Regions from separate parts of the Oribacterium sp. P9 genome, predicted to be linked through region 3. Evidence: predicted binding sites of a transcription regulator. Region 3 holds the regulator's gene; each other region holds the start of a gene.
The links. Region 3 encodes Rex, which represses fermentation and respiration genes when NADH is low (regulators of the CRP and FNR family bind a similar motif). Its sites were predicted from a motif close to ATTGTTAANTANTTAACAAT; they were not measured.
Positions count from the first base shown of each region.

Region 1: rsxC (electron transport complex subunit RsxC) is a predicted target of Rex. The motif match lies at 1,590-1,609, and genes of this name have one in related genera.
Region 2: ACK8P7_RS03050 (phosphotransferase family protein) is a predicted target of Rex. The motif match lies at 1,154-1,173, and genes of this name have one in related genera.
Region 4: fucO (lactaldehyde reductase) is a predicted target of Rex. The motif match lies at 1,933-1,952, and genes of this name have one in related genera.

Region 1 is NZ_JBKEIS010000013.1:42,045-45,216, forward strand. Features, by position in the region: gene ACK8P7_RS08365 (RnfABCDGE type electron transport complex subunit D) at 1-86, opposite strand, end outside; gene rsxC (electron transport complex subunit RsxC) at 86-1,474, opposite strand; gene glmS (glutamine--fructose-6-phosphate transaminase (isomerizing)) at 1,799-3,172, opposite strand, start outside.
Region 2 is NZ_JBKEIS010000002.1:187,813-190,984, reverse strand. Features, by position in the region: gene glgB (1,4-alpha-glucan branching protein GlgB) at 1-1,121, shown strand, start outside; gene ACK8P7_RS03050 (phosphotransferase family protein) at 1,237-1,986, shown strand; gene ACK8P7_RS03045 (ThiF family adenylyltransferase) at 2,228-2,995, shown strand; gene ACK8P7_RS03040 (GntR family transcriptional regulator) at 3,119-3,172, shown strand, end outside.
Region 3 is NZ_JBKEIS010000018.1:2,038-5,209, reverse strand. Features, by position in the region: gene ACK8P7_RS09380 (NAD(P)H-hydrate dehydratase) at 1-863, opposite strand, end outside; gene acpS (holo-ACP synthase) at 805-1,221, opposite strand; gene ACK8P7_RS09370 (redox-sensing transcriptional repressor Rex) at 1,223-1,879, opposite strand; gene ACK8P7_RS09365 (M20 family metallopeptidase) at 2,107-3,172, shown strand, end outside.
Region 4 is NZ_JBKEIS010000001.1:391,181-394,352, reverse strand. Features, by position in the region: gene ACK8P7_RS01645 (hypothetical protein) at 1-569, opposite strand, end outside; gene fucO (lactaldehyde reductase) at 648-1,793, opposite strand; gene yfcE (phosphodiesterase) at 2,057-2,620, opposite strand; gene argS (arginine--tRNA ligase) at 2,646-3,172, opposite strand, start outside.

The DNA of each region.
Region 1 (3,172 bases), on a different contig from region 3:
GCGATGAAGACATCGCGCATGATTTCCGCAGTCGTTACGTTGTCACGAATATGCGGATTTGAGGAAAGATTTAAAAGTTTACTCATTATTTCTGTACCTCCTCCGCTTTCTTCTCAGCGGCTTTCGCCTCTGCTTCTGCCTTTGCCTTTGCAGCGGCAGCTCTACGCTCCGCACCGACACGGCGCTTCATCTCCTTGAAGCCCTGGGTGAGCGGACGCTTCGCCGGGCATACATATGCGCAGGCACCACACTCGAGACACTCCATGCCCTCGAGCGCTGTGAAGCGGGCGGTATCCTTCTTCAGTGCAGCCTTGAACATCATGGTCGGCATGAGGTTCTCCGGGCATGCGGAAACACAGCGGCCGCAGCCGATGCAGGCTGTGGTCGGCTCATGGGAAACCTGATCATGTGCGAATGCCAGGATGGAGCTCGAGTTCTTCGCTACCGGGATATCCAGCTTAAAGAGCGGAATACCCATCATCGGTCCACCGCAGACGATCTTCTCCGGTTCGGTCTTGAAGCCACCGGCCTGATCCACGATCTCCTGGTAGTTCATACCGGTCGGCACGCGGAAGTTGCCCGGCTTTGCCATCGCATCACCGGTGACGGTGAGGATTCTCGAAACGAGCGGCTTCGATTCACAAACGGCCTCATAGATGGCGAGCATGGTGGCAGCATTGTCCACGACGCAGCCTGCGTCTGCCGGAAGCATACCGGAGTTGATCTTACGACCCGTGATCGCATAGATCAGCTGGCGCTCACCACCCTGCGGATACTTGGTCTTCAGTGACACAACCTCGATGTTGGACTCTCCCTTTGCGGCTTCCGTCATCGTGCGGACAGCCTCTGGCTTGTTGTCCTCGATACCGATTACGCCCTTCGCGTTCGGGAAAATCGAAAGGATGACCTTGAGGCCGCCGATGATCTTCTCCGGCTCCTCGAGCATGATGCGATAGTCGGAGGTGAGGTAAGGCTCACACTCGGCACCGTTTACGAGGAAATAATCGATCTTATCGATGTTCTTCGGTGCCAGCTTCACGGAGGTAGGGAATCCTGCTCCGCCCAGTCCGACGATACCGGCTTCCTTTACGATATTCACGATCTCGTCACGCGTGAGCTTCGTATAGTCTCTCGCCTGACCGAAACCCTCGATCGCTTCATACTGCTGGTCGTTCTCTACTACAATTGCGTCTACCATGGCTCCGCCGGCCGTCAGCTTCTTCTCGATACTCTTTACAGTACCTGATACAGAGCAGATGACAGGTGCGGAAATAAATCCACCAGCCTCAGCGATCTTCTGTCCGACGAGGACACGATCCCCCTTCGCTACAACCGGCTTCGCCGGTGCACCGATATGCTGAGAAAGCGGATAGACCATGAGTCCCTGTGGCTTCAGCTCGACGATCGCCTGATCCTTGGCGAGATCCTTGCCGTCATAGGGATGGACGCCACCTTTAAAAGTGGTAACACCCATGTTCACATACCTCCTAAAATAAAATCATAGACTGATATATTATATCAAATTCGCGAGGCTCGACAACGAATTTTCTTCGAATGTACGCCTTTTTGTGCATGTTTTTAACAAAAAATTTGTTAAAATAATGACATAATGAACAAAAATTTGTCAATATCTGGAAAAAGTCACCAACTCGGAGTTTTTCTCCGGTCTGGTGACTTTTTCTTAAAGATTTACCGCTGCTTTCTTCTGCATGCGAAGCAGCGGAACTGCACGCATGCGGATTCCGAGCGCTCGGTTCTTGAAATCCGATGGTGAGACGGGACCGTGCTTCGGCTCAGCTCACTCCACGGTGACGGATTTCGCGAGGTTTCTCGGTTTATCGACGTCGAGGCCCTTGGCGACGCTCACATAGTAGGCGAGCAGCTGGAGCGGTACGACGGCGAGGCTGGTCGCGAAGTACGGGTCCGTCGATGGTACGTAGACGGTGAAGTCTGCGGTATCCTCGATGCTGTAGTTTCCATAGCTTGTGAGGCCCATGAGGTAACCGCCACGGGATTTCACTTCGACCATGTTCGACACGGTCTTTTCGAAGAGCTCCGGCTGGGTCAGGATGCCGACCACCAGGATGCCCTTCTCGATCAGGGAGATGGTGCCGTGCTTCAGCTCACCGGCCGCATAGGCCTCAGAGTGGATATAGCTGATCTCCTTCAGCTTGAGCGAGCCCTCGAGTCCGATCGCATAGTCGATGCCACGGCCGATGAAGAACACGTCCTTGGCATTGGCCTGCTTCGCGGCGAACCACTGGATACGCTCCTTATCGAGCAGGATGCGCTCGATCTTCTCCGGCAGTGTTCCAAGCTCTGTGATGAGCTCCGCATAGCGCGCCTCCTCGAGCTCGCCCCGTACCTTCGCAAATTCGATGGCGAGGGTGTAACCGGCGATGAGCTGGGTAGAGTATGCCTTCGTGGTCGCTACGGCGATCTCCGGTCCGGCGAGGGTATAGAACACGTTATCCGCCTCGCGTGCGATGGAGGAACCGACGACATTGACGATGCCGAGGGTCCGGATGCCGCGTGCCTTCGCTTCACGAAGTGCGGCCAGCGAATCGGCCGTCTCACCGGACTGGCTGATGATGATTACGAGGCCGTTCGGATCGAGGATCGGGTTTCGGTAACGGAACTCGGACGCGAGCTCGACACGCACCGGGATCCGGGCGAGGCCCTCCATCACGTACTGTGTCACGACACCGACATGGTAGGCAGAGCCACACGCGACGATGTAAATCTGCGAAATCTTCTGGATCTCCTCATCACTGAGGCCGACGGGGGACAGATCGATGTGACCATCCTTTACGACGGAAGTGATCGTATCACGGACAGCCTTCGGCTGCTCATAGATCTCCTTCATCATGAAATGCTCGAAGCCACCCTTTTCGGCGGCCTGCGCATCCATCTTGATCTCGACGAGCTCCTTTTCGACCGGCTCCTGATCGAGATTGAAGAACTCTGCCTTTCCGGCGGTAAGCTTCGCGATCTCGGAATTGTCGATGTAGTACACGTTCTTGCAGTACTTGAGAATCGCCGGTACATCGGAGGCGACATAGGTCTCGCCCTCTTCGACGCCGATGATCATCGGTGCGTCCTTCCGGGCGACGTAGATCTCCCCCGGGCAGTCCATGAACATGAATTCGAGGGCATAGGAGCCGCGGATCCG
Region 2 (3,172 bases), on a different contig from region 3:
GTACCCCGACCTATGAGTATGCCGACCCGCGGAAGGGTGAGCATCCGGACTGGGGCACGAAGATCTTTGATTACGGTAAGAATGAGGTACAGAACTTCCTCATCGGAAACGCGTTGTACTGGTATGACGAGTATCACATCGACGGACTCCGTGTCGATGCGGTGGCGTCCATGCTCTACCTCGACTATGGCCGCAAGGATGGCGAGTGGGTACCGAACAAGTACGGCGGAAACGGAAACCTCGAGGCCATCGAGTTCTTCAAGCATCTGAACTCCATCATCCTCGGTCGGAAGGACGGCAGCATCATCATCGCAGAGGAGTCGACGGCATGGCCGAAGGTGACGGCGGCGCCGGAGTATGACGGCCTCGGCTTCACCTACAAGTGGAACATGGGCTGGATGCATGACTTCCTCGACTATATGAAGCTGGATCCGTACTTCCGTAAGGGGGCACATAACAAGATGACCTTCGGTATGAGCTATGCTTCCTCCGAGAAGTTCATCCTGGTGCTGAGCCACGACGAGGTCGTCCATCTCAAGTGTTCGATGATCAACAAGATGCCGGGTCTCTATGAGGATAAGTTCCGAAACTTAAAGTGCGGCTACCTCTTCATGTTCGGTCACGCCGGCAAGAAGCTTCTCTTTATGGGACAGGATTTCGCACAGCTTCACGAGTGGGATGAGAAGGTCGCCCTCGACTGGTACCTCACCGAGGAGCCGGAGCACAGGGGCGTGCAGAATTTCATGCGTGATCTCCTCCATATGTACCGGAAGTACCCGGCGATGTGGGAGCAGGACGACAGCTGGGAGGGCTTCGAGTGGATCAATGCGGACGACGCCGACCGCTCGATCTTCAGCTTCATCCGGAAGGATCATACCGGAAAGAACAGCCTTGTCTTCGTCGTCAACATGACCCCGGTGGAGCGTCCGGACTATGCGGTCGGTGTTCCGACGCGCGGCCGTTATACGCTGATTTTCGATGAAAACGGCGCCGTCAGCTCGAAGGACGGACGGAAGAATGCCTACCAGGCGAAGAAGGGCGAGTGTGATGGAAGACCATACCACGTCGCGTACCCGCTCCCGGCGTATGGCTGTGCCGTCTTCCGCTTCCAGTATCATTGAGCCGGTATAGATAAAAAGTTATAACGGGAAAATTTGTTATTAATTTAACAAATTTGTATTCCTTTTATCATGAAGTGTAGTAAAATAGACTCATACTTAAAAAAGGAGAACAACTATGGCTAGAGAATTATTATCGAAAAAAGCGGGCAAGAGTGTTTATCGCGATGGTGATAAGATTCTGAAGATTTTTGAAAAGTCGTTTGACAAGTCAGAAGTTTTTCATGAAGCCTTCGCCCATGCACGTGTAGAGACCATCGAAGGCCTCCATGTACCGAAGATTCTCGGAATCTACGAGGAGGATGGCCAGTGGGTGATCGAGCGTGAGTACATCGCCGGTAAGACACTCGAGGAGCTCATGAAGGAGCATCCAGAGAAGAAGAACGAGTACATCGCACAGATGGTCGATCTTCAGATGCTGATGTTCACGAAGAAGGCTCCGCTGCTTCAGAAGCTGCGCGATAAGCTGACCTACCAGATCAATGGCCTCAACACCATCGATGCAAGCACGCGTTATGAGCTCCTGACCCGTCTCGAGTCCATGCCGAAGCACTTCAAGCTCCTGCACGGTGATTTCCGCCCGGATAACATCATCGTCGCAGAGGATGGCACGATGTACCTCATCGACTGGGTACATGCCACCCAGGGTAACGCAAGTGCTGATGTAGCGAGAACCTACACGACACTCTACCTCGAGGATCGGGATGCGGCAGAGCAGTACTATCAGGATTTCTGCGCGAAGACCAACACCGACAAGGGCTATGTGCACAAGTGGCTTCCGATCGTCGCCGCTGCGAACCTTACGAAGCAGCGTCCGGAGGAGAAGGAGATCCTCGAGAGCTGGCTCAATGTCGCCGACCTGATGTAATCCGCACCGCCTTCGGCACCGGCAGCATAAGCGCACGGTCCGAAGACCTGCAGTTCTGATTGACAGACATCCGAAAAACAGAATATGATAAGAAGCGCTGACGTGATAAACGCCAGCGCTTTTTTGAATTTTAGAATTTTTTAATGGGGTCAGACCCCCTTAAGATTTCTTTACGAAAGTCTTAAGGCAATCGTAATGGGGTCAGACCCCATTACGATTTTCTTACGAAAGAGGAGAATTTATGCCAGATCAGTTTTCGAGAACCCGTCTCCTTCTGGGTGCAAAGGCCGTGGATGTCTTACAGCACGCCCGTGTCATCGTCTTCGGTGTCGGCGGCGTCGGCGGTTTCGCAGTCGAGGCCCTCGCGCGCGCCGGCGTCGGTACGATCGACCTTGTGGATAACGATACCGTCTGTCTTACGAATATCAACCGTCAGATCATCGCCACCCACCAGACCGTCGGGCGCTATAAAACCGAGGTGATGGCGGAACGCATCCATGACATCAACCCGGATTGCGTCGTCCATCGACACGAGTGCTTTTTCCTGCCGGAAACCAGTGCGGAATTCCATTTCGAGGAGTATGATTACGTCATCGATGCGGTCGATACCGTGACCGCAAAGATCCAGCTCGTCATGGTCTGTCAGGCAGCCGGTACGCCGATCATCAGCAGCATGGGCGCCGGTAATAAGCTCGATCCTACGAAATTCCAGGTCGCGGACATCTATCAGACCTCGATCGACCCGCTCGCCCGTGTCATGCGCAGAGAACTAAAGAAGCGCAATGTGAAGCATCTGAAGGTCGTATACTCCACGGAAGAAGCATTGACCCCGCTCGTGGAAGAGGAGGATCCTGTCTCCGCCGTGGAAATATCACCGGATGTCGAGCACATCAGCGGGCGCCGCTCGACCCCGGGCTCCGTCGCGTTTGTACCCTCCGTCGCCGGACTGATCATCGGTGGAGAGGTGATCAAGGACCTCACGAAGGAAGCGCAGAGCGCATTACGTTAAATATGCATGAATTTTTCACAGATTTTGCATGGAAAGCTGTACATACAATTCGTAAAAAGCATGATAAGATGATAACAGTATTTTGTATCCGTGATAGAGCGGATGCATACGTATGGGGGGAAAATGAGAGCACCATCAAATCTGAAGGATTTCGTATATAAAAGTATTGAGGCGGAT
Region 3 (3,172 bases):
AGCAGGACGCCGGTGACGGCTGCGTCGAAGGCCATCCTGCGCCAGCGCGTACGCTGTTCTTCTGGCGGGACTTCGTTCAGTGCGTCGATTCGGTCGGCGCGCAGGACGGCATAGACGCCGGCGATGGCACCGGACAGGACGTCGCCGGAGCCGCCTTTACTGAGGGCCGGGCTCGCCTCCAGGTTCTGGAAGGCGTGTCCGTCGGCATCCAGGACGATGGTTTCCGAGCCCTTCATCACGGTTATGGTGCCATGTGCCGCGGCCAATGCTTCCGCCGCGTGGGCCGGGCACTGAAGGATCTCCTGTAGCGAAACCGCAGAGAGGCGCGCCATCTCCATCGGGTGTGGCGTGACGACCACCGGGATCTGCCGTGCGATCTGGTCGACGAGCTGCATGAGCTCCGGACGGACGCTCAGGATATTGAGGCCGTCTGCGTCGATCAGCAGAAGCGGGAATTTCCCAAGCCATTTCGACGGCGTTGCATCACACTGCGCTGCGATGGCCTGCAGCAGCTCGCGAACGAGCGTCACGCTCAGCGCCTCGGTGCCGAGACCTGGCCCCAGCACGAGGATGTCCGCCCAGGAGACATTGGCCTCGGACAGGACCCGGAAATTACTGTCCGAATCGTAGCCGGTGAAGATCGCCTCCGGAAGCAGGGACTGCACGATGAGGCGGTTCGACGCAGGGGTCAGGATGCGCACGAGGCCGGCGCCGCTGCGATAGGCGGCGAGACCGGCGAGGTAAGCGGCACCACACATGCCCTCCGAGCCGGCGGCCACGAGGATCTTTCCGTAGGTTCCCTTATTACTGTCGCTCCGGCGTGCCGGAATCTTCCTGAGATAGGTCGTCTTGTCTGTGTCCATCTGTGCCCTCCAGTATGGCAAATGCGATGACGAGCTCCTTCGTGTCGGAGATCGAGACCTGAATCGAGCGTCCGCCCAGCTCGTCATACAGTGTGCGGGCAGCGCCGTGAAGCACGACATAGGGTTTCCCGAGTTCATCCCGGAGCACCTCGACGTCGATCGGGCGGAAGCCGCGGAAGCCGGTGCCGAAGCACTTCGCGACCGCCTCCTTACATGCAAAATCACCGGCAAGCATGGAATCTCTTCCAGATGCCTGCCGGCGCTCATGCTCCGTAAAAATACGAGTCTCCGTGCCTGTTCGCCGGGTACTTTCGATACGGCTGATTTCCAGGATGTCGGTGCCGATACCGATCACCATCTTATGCCTCGTCCTCCGCTTCTTTCCGTCCGTAGGCTTCACCCATACGGTAGCTGAGACGCATCAGCGACTCGGAGAGATGCACGTTCTCGATGACGACATCATCCGGAACCTCGAGATCGACGTGCGCGAAGTTCCAGATACCAACGACGCCGTCGGCGATCAGCTGCTCGACTACCTTCACGGCCGGTGTCTTCGGGATGCAGACCGCTGCCATCTTGACATTGGATGCCTTCACGACCTCATCGATCTTCTCCATCGGAAGCACCTCGACATCGCCTACCCGGGTACCGATAACCGTCGGGTCCTGATCGAAGATAGCTCTTACGATGAAGCCGCGCTTTCGGAAATTTGTATAGTTCGCCAGTGCCTGTCCTAAGTGACCGGCTCCGACGATGATCATCTCATGCTCCTCATCGATGTTCAGGATCTTCGCGATCTCATCATGCAGATTTCGGATGTTGTAGCCGTAGCCCTGCTGACCGAAGCCGCCGAAGTTATTGAGGTCCTGACGGATCTGCGACGCCGTGAGCTTCATCCGCTTACTTAATTCGTTCGACGAAATGCGCTCGATCCCCTGATCCATGAGATCCTCGAGATATCGATAATATCTAGGAAGTCTCTGGATAACCGCCTGTGATATTTCTTTCTTTGCCATGTTAATGCGCTCTCCTGTGATATGATTTTGTAGATATTGCATACAAAATCATAGATTTCGTTCTAAATTATACAATCCTGTGAAATAGATGTCAAAGGCAAGTTGTAGAATTCTTAACAAATATATTGTTAAATAAGTATAAATAATAATCTTTTGTTTTCTATATTTTACAAGCACTTCCGCTGCCCTGTATAATGGGCTCATCAAAAAACGGAGGTGCTTTTAATTTGAAGGAAAGATTATTTCAAACGATCGATGGCGTTCGGGAAGAGCTGATCGCGATGGCCGACGATATCTTCGATCACCCGGAAACCGGCATGGAGGAGTTTCATGCCCTTGACGTTCTGACACAGTGGCTTATGCGCGAAGGCTTCGAGGTCGAAACCGGCATTGCGGGTGTCCCGACCGCATTTAAGGCAGTCTATCACCACGGGAACGGCGGCCCGAACATCGGACTGCTCTGTGAGTATGACGCGCTTCCAGGCCTCGGACACGCCTGCGGTCATCATCTGCAGGGTCCATCCATCCTCGCTGCGGCGAAGGCATTAAAAGAAGCAGACCTGGACCAGGCCTATACCATCACGGTCTACGGAACCCCTGCCGAGGAAAGCATCAGCGGCAAGATCCAGATGATCCGGAACGGCTGCGATTTCACCGATCTCGACGTGGCCTTCATGATGCACGGCGGTCCGAATACGCAGGTGGATGTGAAGTCTCTCGCGAACTCGAAGTATAAGGTAATCTACCACGGCACCAGTGCGCACGCTGCGCTCCGCCCGGAAAAGGGTCGCAGTGCGCTGGATGGCCTCATCCTCGCCTTCCAGGGCGTTGAGTTTTTACGTGAGCACGTCGCATCCGACGTGAAGATCCATTATACAGTCACCAACTGCGGCGGCACACCGGCCAATGTCGTGCCGGCCTATGCGGAGGCGAGCTTCTACGTGCGTTCCTATAACCGCGCTTACCTCGACAACGTCTGCACACGCTTCGAAAAGATTCTCCAGGGCGCGGCGATGATGACCGAAACCGAGGTGGAAATCATCCGCGAGAAGGAAGTCGATAATAAGATTCCGGTCATCCGACTGAACGATCTCGTGATGAAGCAGGCCGAAGAGATCGGCGCACCGCGGATCGCCCCGCCGAGAGCGCAGACCGGTTCGACGGATTTCGGCAATGTCATGCGCCGTGTACCTGGTACCTGTGCCCGCATCGCCTTCGTTCCGGAGGGTTCGACCGCGCACTCCCAGGCATATCTCGACGCCGGTAAAACCGAGGAAGCACACAAGGCAATCT
Region 4 (3,172 bases), on a different contig from region 3:
TGCGTGCCATATTGACTCTTCAGGTACCGAAGCACATACTCCGGCTGCTCGCCCTGTCCGACGCTCAGTACGGTCTGTCCCTTCAGTCCCTGAAAGCTCTTCAGTTCGCTGTTGCCGGTGATGCAGTACAGCTCGTTGCCTGCATTGATATTGACGATGACCGCACCGTCCTTCGCATCATGGTAGGCCCGTGCTGCACTTTCCGGTGAAAGGACCGCGACATCCGCCGCTCCGGTGATGAAGTCCGACAGGACCTCTGCTTCACTGCTCTTCAAATCGAAATGGTAGTCTCCCTGTGTCGCACCCAGCTCGGACTCCTCCATGAGATGCGCGAAGCCGAGGGCTGCTGCCCCCTGGGAAAGCTCGATCCGCATCGCATCTGAATCTGCCGGCTCCACGACCTGTTCCGCCGGGATGGTCGTTTCCAGGATCGCCTGCGTTTCTTCCGCCGTCGTCTCCTGCTTCGACGCGACATGCTCCACAAGCTCCGTAAAGTGTCCACATCCGGACAGGAGCAGCATCAGGGCTACCGGGATCATCCTGTATTTCCATGCTTTTTTCATCATCATCTGGCCTTTTCTTTCTGATAAACTCTGATGCCTATGGTAGCACAAAAAAGCCCCCGGAGAAAACTCCGGGGGGAATATTTACATTAACTTTCTGAACATAGCTTCGAAGTCAGCGATGCTTGCCTCTCTCGGGTTACCAGGTGCACATGCATCAGCGGCAGCGGACTCACACAGGAACGGAAGATCCTCTTCCTTGAGTGCCTCCAGCTTCGTCGGGATGCCAACATCTACAGAGAGCTGCTTCACGGCATCGATGGCCGCCTTACGATAGGTCGCTGCATCCATACCGGTCGTGTCGATACCAAAGGCCTCTGCGATGGCCTTGAACTTCTCGCCAGTGTACTCCTGGTTGAACTCCATCACGATCGGAAGCATCATCGCACATGCAACACCGTGCGGTGTGTCATAAACCGCGCCGAGGGTATGTGCCATGGAGTGTGCGATACCGAGGCCTACGTTCGAGTATGCCATCGCGGTTACATACTGTGCAAGTGCCATACCTTCACGTCCATCCGGATCGTTCGTTACAGCCTTACGAAGGTTCTTTGCGATGAGCTTGATGGCCTCGAGGTCGAGTACATCTGCGAGCTCCCATGCACCCTTGGTGGTGTAGCCTTCGATCGCATGTGTCAGCGCGTCCATACCGGTCGAAGCCGTGAGGCCCTTCGGCATGGAGGACATCATATCCGGATCAACGACGGCGATATCCGGGATATCGTTTGCATCGACGCAGACGAACTTTCTCTTCTTCTCAACATCGGTTACGACATAGTTGATGGTGGACTCTGCGCCGGTGCCACCGGTTGTCGGAACGGCGATGGTGAATACGGTACGATGCTTGGTCGGTGCGACACCCTCGAGCGAACGGATATCTGCAAACTCCGGGTTGTTGATGACGATACCGATGCCCTTACCGGTATCCATGGAAGAGCCACCACCGATGGTGATCATGCAGTCTGCGCCGCAGGACTTGTATGCCTCTACACCGTGCTGGATGTTCTCGATGGTTGGGTTCGGCTTGATGTCATCATACAGGAAGAAGTCGATGCCGTTCTCCTTCAGAAGATCCGTCACCTTGGCTGTTACGCCGAACTTTACGAGGTCAGGATCGGATGCAACGAAAGCCTTATGATAGCCTCTTGCCTTGATGAGACCCGGGATCTCCTTGATTGCACCATGTCCATGATAAGAAATACCATTTAAGACGAAACGATTCACAGCCATAATTCTACTCCTTTAAAATAATATGAATGCCCTGGCAGAAAGACCCATTCTTCCTGTGCAGGCATAATGATACCAACCATTCGATTACGTTGTGCACTTTGTCTACTATGCACAACCAAAACCTTTTTTATCTTAACAGATTGTAGATTAATTATCAATAGGCTCGCAGAATATGACAAAATTCTACTTCTTCGGCTTAAAAAAATACCCTTCGGCCGTCAATATGCCGAAGGGTACGATAAAACATCTCGTCAATATGTCGTTTACGCATTCAGTGAAATCGAGGCGATCGTGTGGTCATCGAAGTCATATACCGTGAACATATCCTCATCGAGGATGGCATAGGTATTCGGGTTTCCACCCTTCGGAAGGGAGGTGCTGCCCGGATTCAGATGGAAGAACGTACGTCCATCCTCTGCCGTCAGCTTCTCCGCCTTCAGAAGATGGGTATGGCCATGCAGCAGTGCATCGCCCGCCATCAGTGGCGGAAGCTTCGTCTCATCGAAAAGATGCCCATGGGTCGCAAAAATCGTATGACCGTTCAGTGCGAGGATCGCATAATCCGCCATCACCGGGAACTGCAGCACCATCTGATCGACCTCCGCCTCACAGTTGCCACGTACCGCCCAGATTCTGTCCTTCAGCGGATTCAGCATCGCGATGACCTCCTTCGGTGCATACTCCTGCGGAAGGTCGTTACGTGGTCCGTGATAGAGGATGTCTCCGAGGAGGATCAGGCGCTCTGCGCCGCTCTTCTCGAACTTCTCCAGGGTCCTGCGGCACCAGTATGCAGAGCCGTGGATATCACTTGCAATGAAATATTTCATATTCTGTCTTCTCCTTTATTCTCGATTACATCCGCTCTGGTGCACCGAATCCCAGTGTATGGATGCAGGTGCTCAGTACACGGAAGGTCAGCATCAGAAGCGCCATGCAGCTCTCCTTTTCCTTCTCCGGCAGGCTCAGGAACTTCACATCATGGTAGAGACTGTTGAAGTTGTTCGCCAGTGCATAGATATAGGAACAGATGCGGTGCGGCGCGAGATCCTTCCATGCACCGTTGATCTCATCCTGATAACGTGTGAGAAGCATCTGGACATCATGTGCAGACTTCTCCTTCATCGGCAGGATCTGGAAGTCGGTCGCATGGGCCTTCACATAATCCTTTACATGCACATCATCGCTTACGCCACGCTCCTGCATGAACTTACGAAGGATCGAGTTGATCCGTACGATGGTGTAGAGGATGTATGGACCGGTGTTGCCCTCGAAGGACGTGAATTTATCGATGTCGAAGATGTAATCCTTCGTCGCCTGATTCGAGAGATCACCGTACTTCAGTGCGGCGAGACCGACACGAACGGCGATGGCGGCTGCCT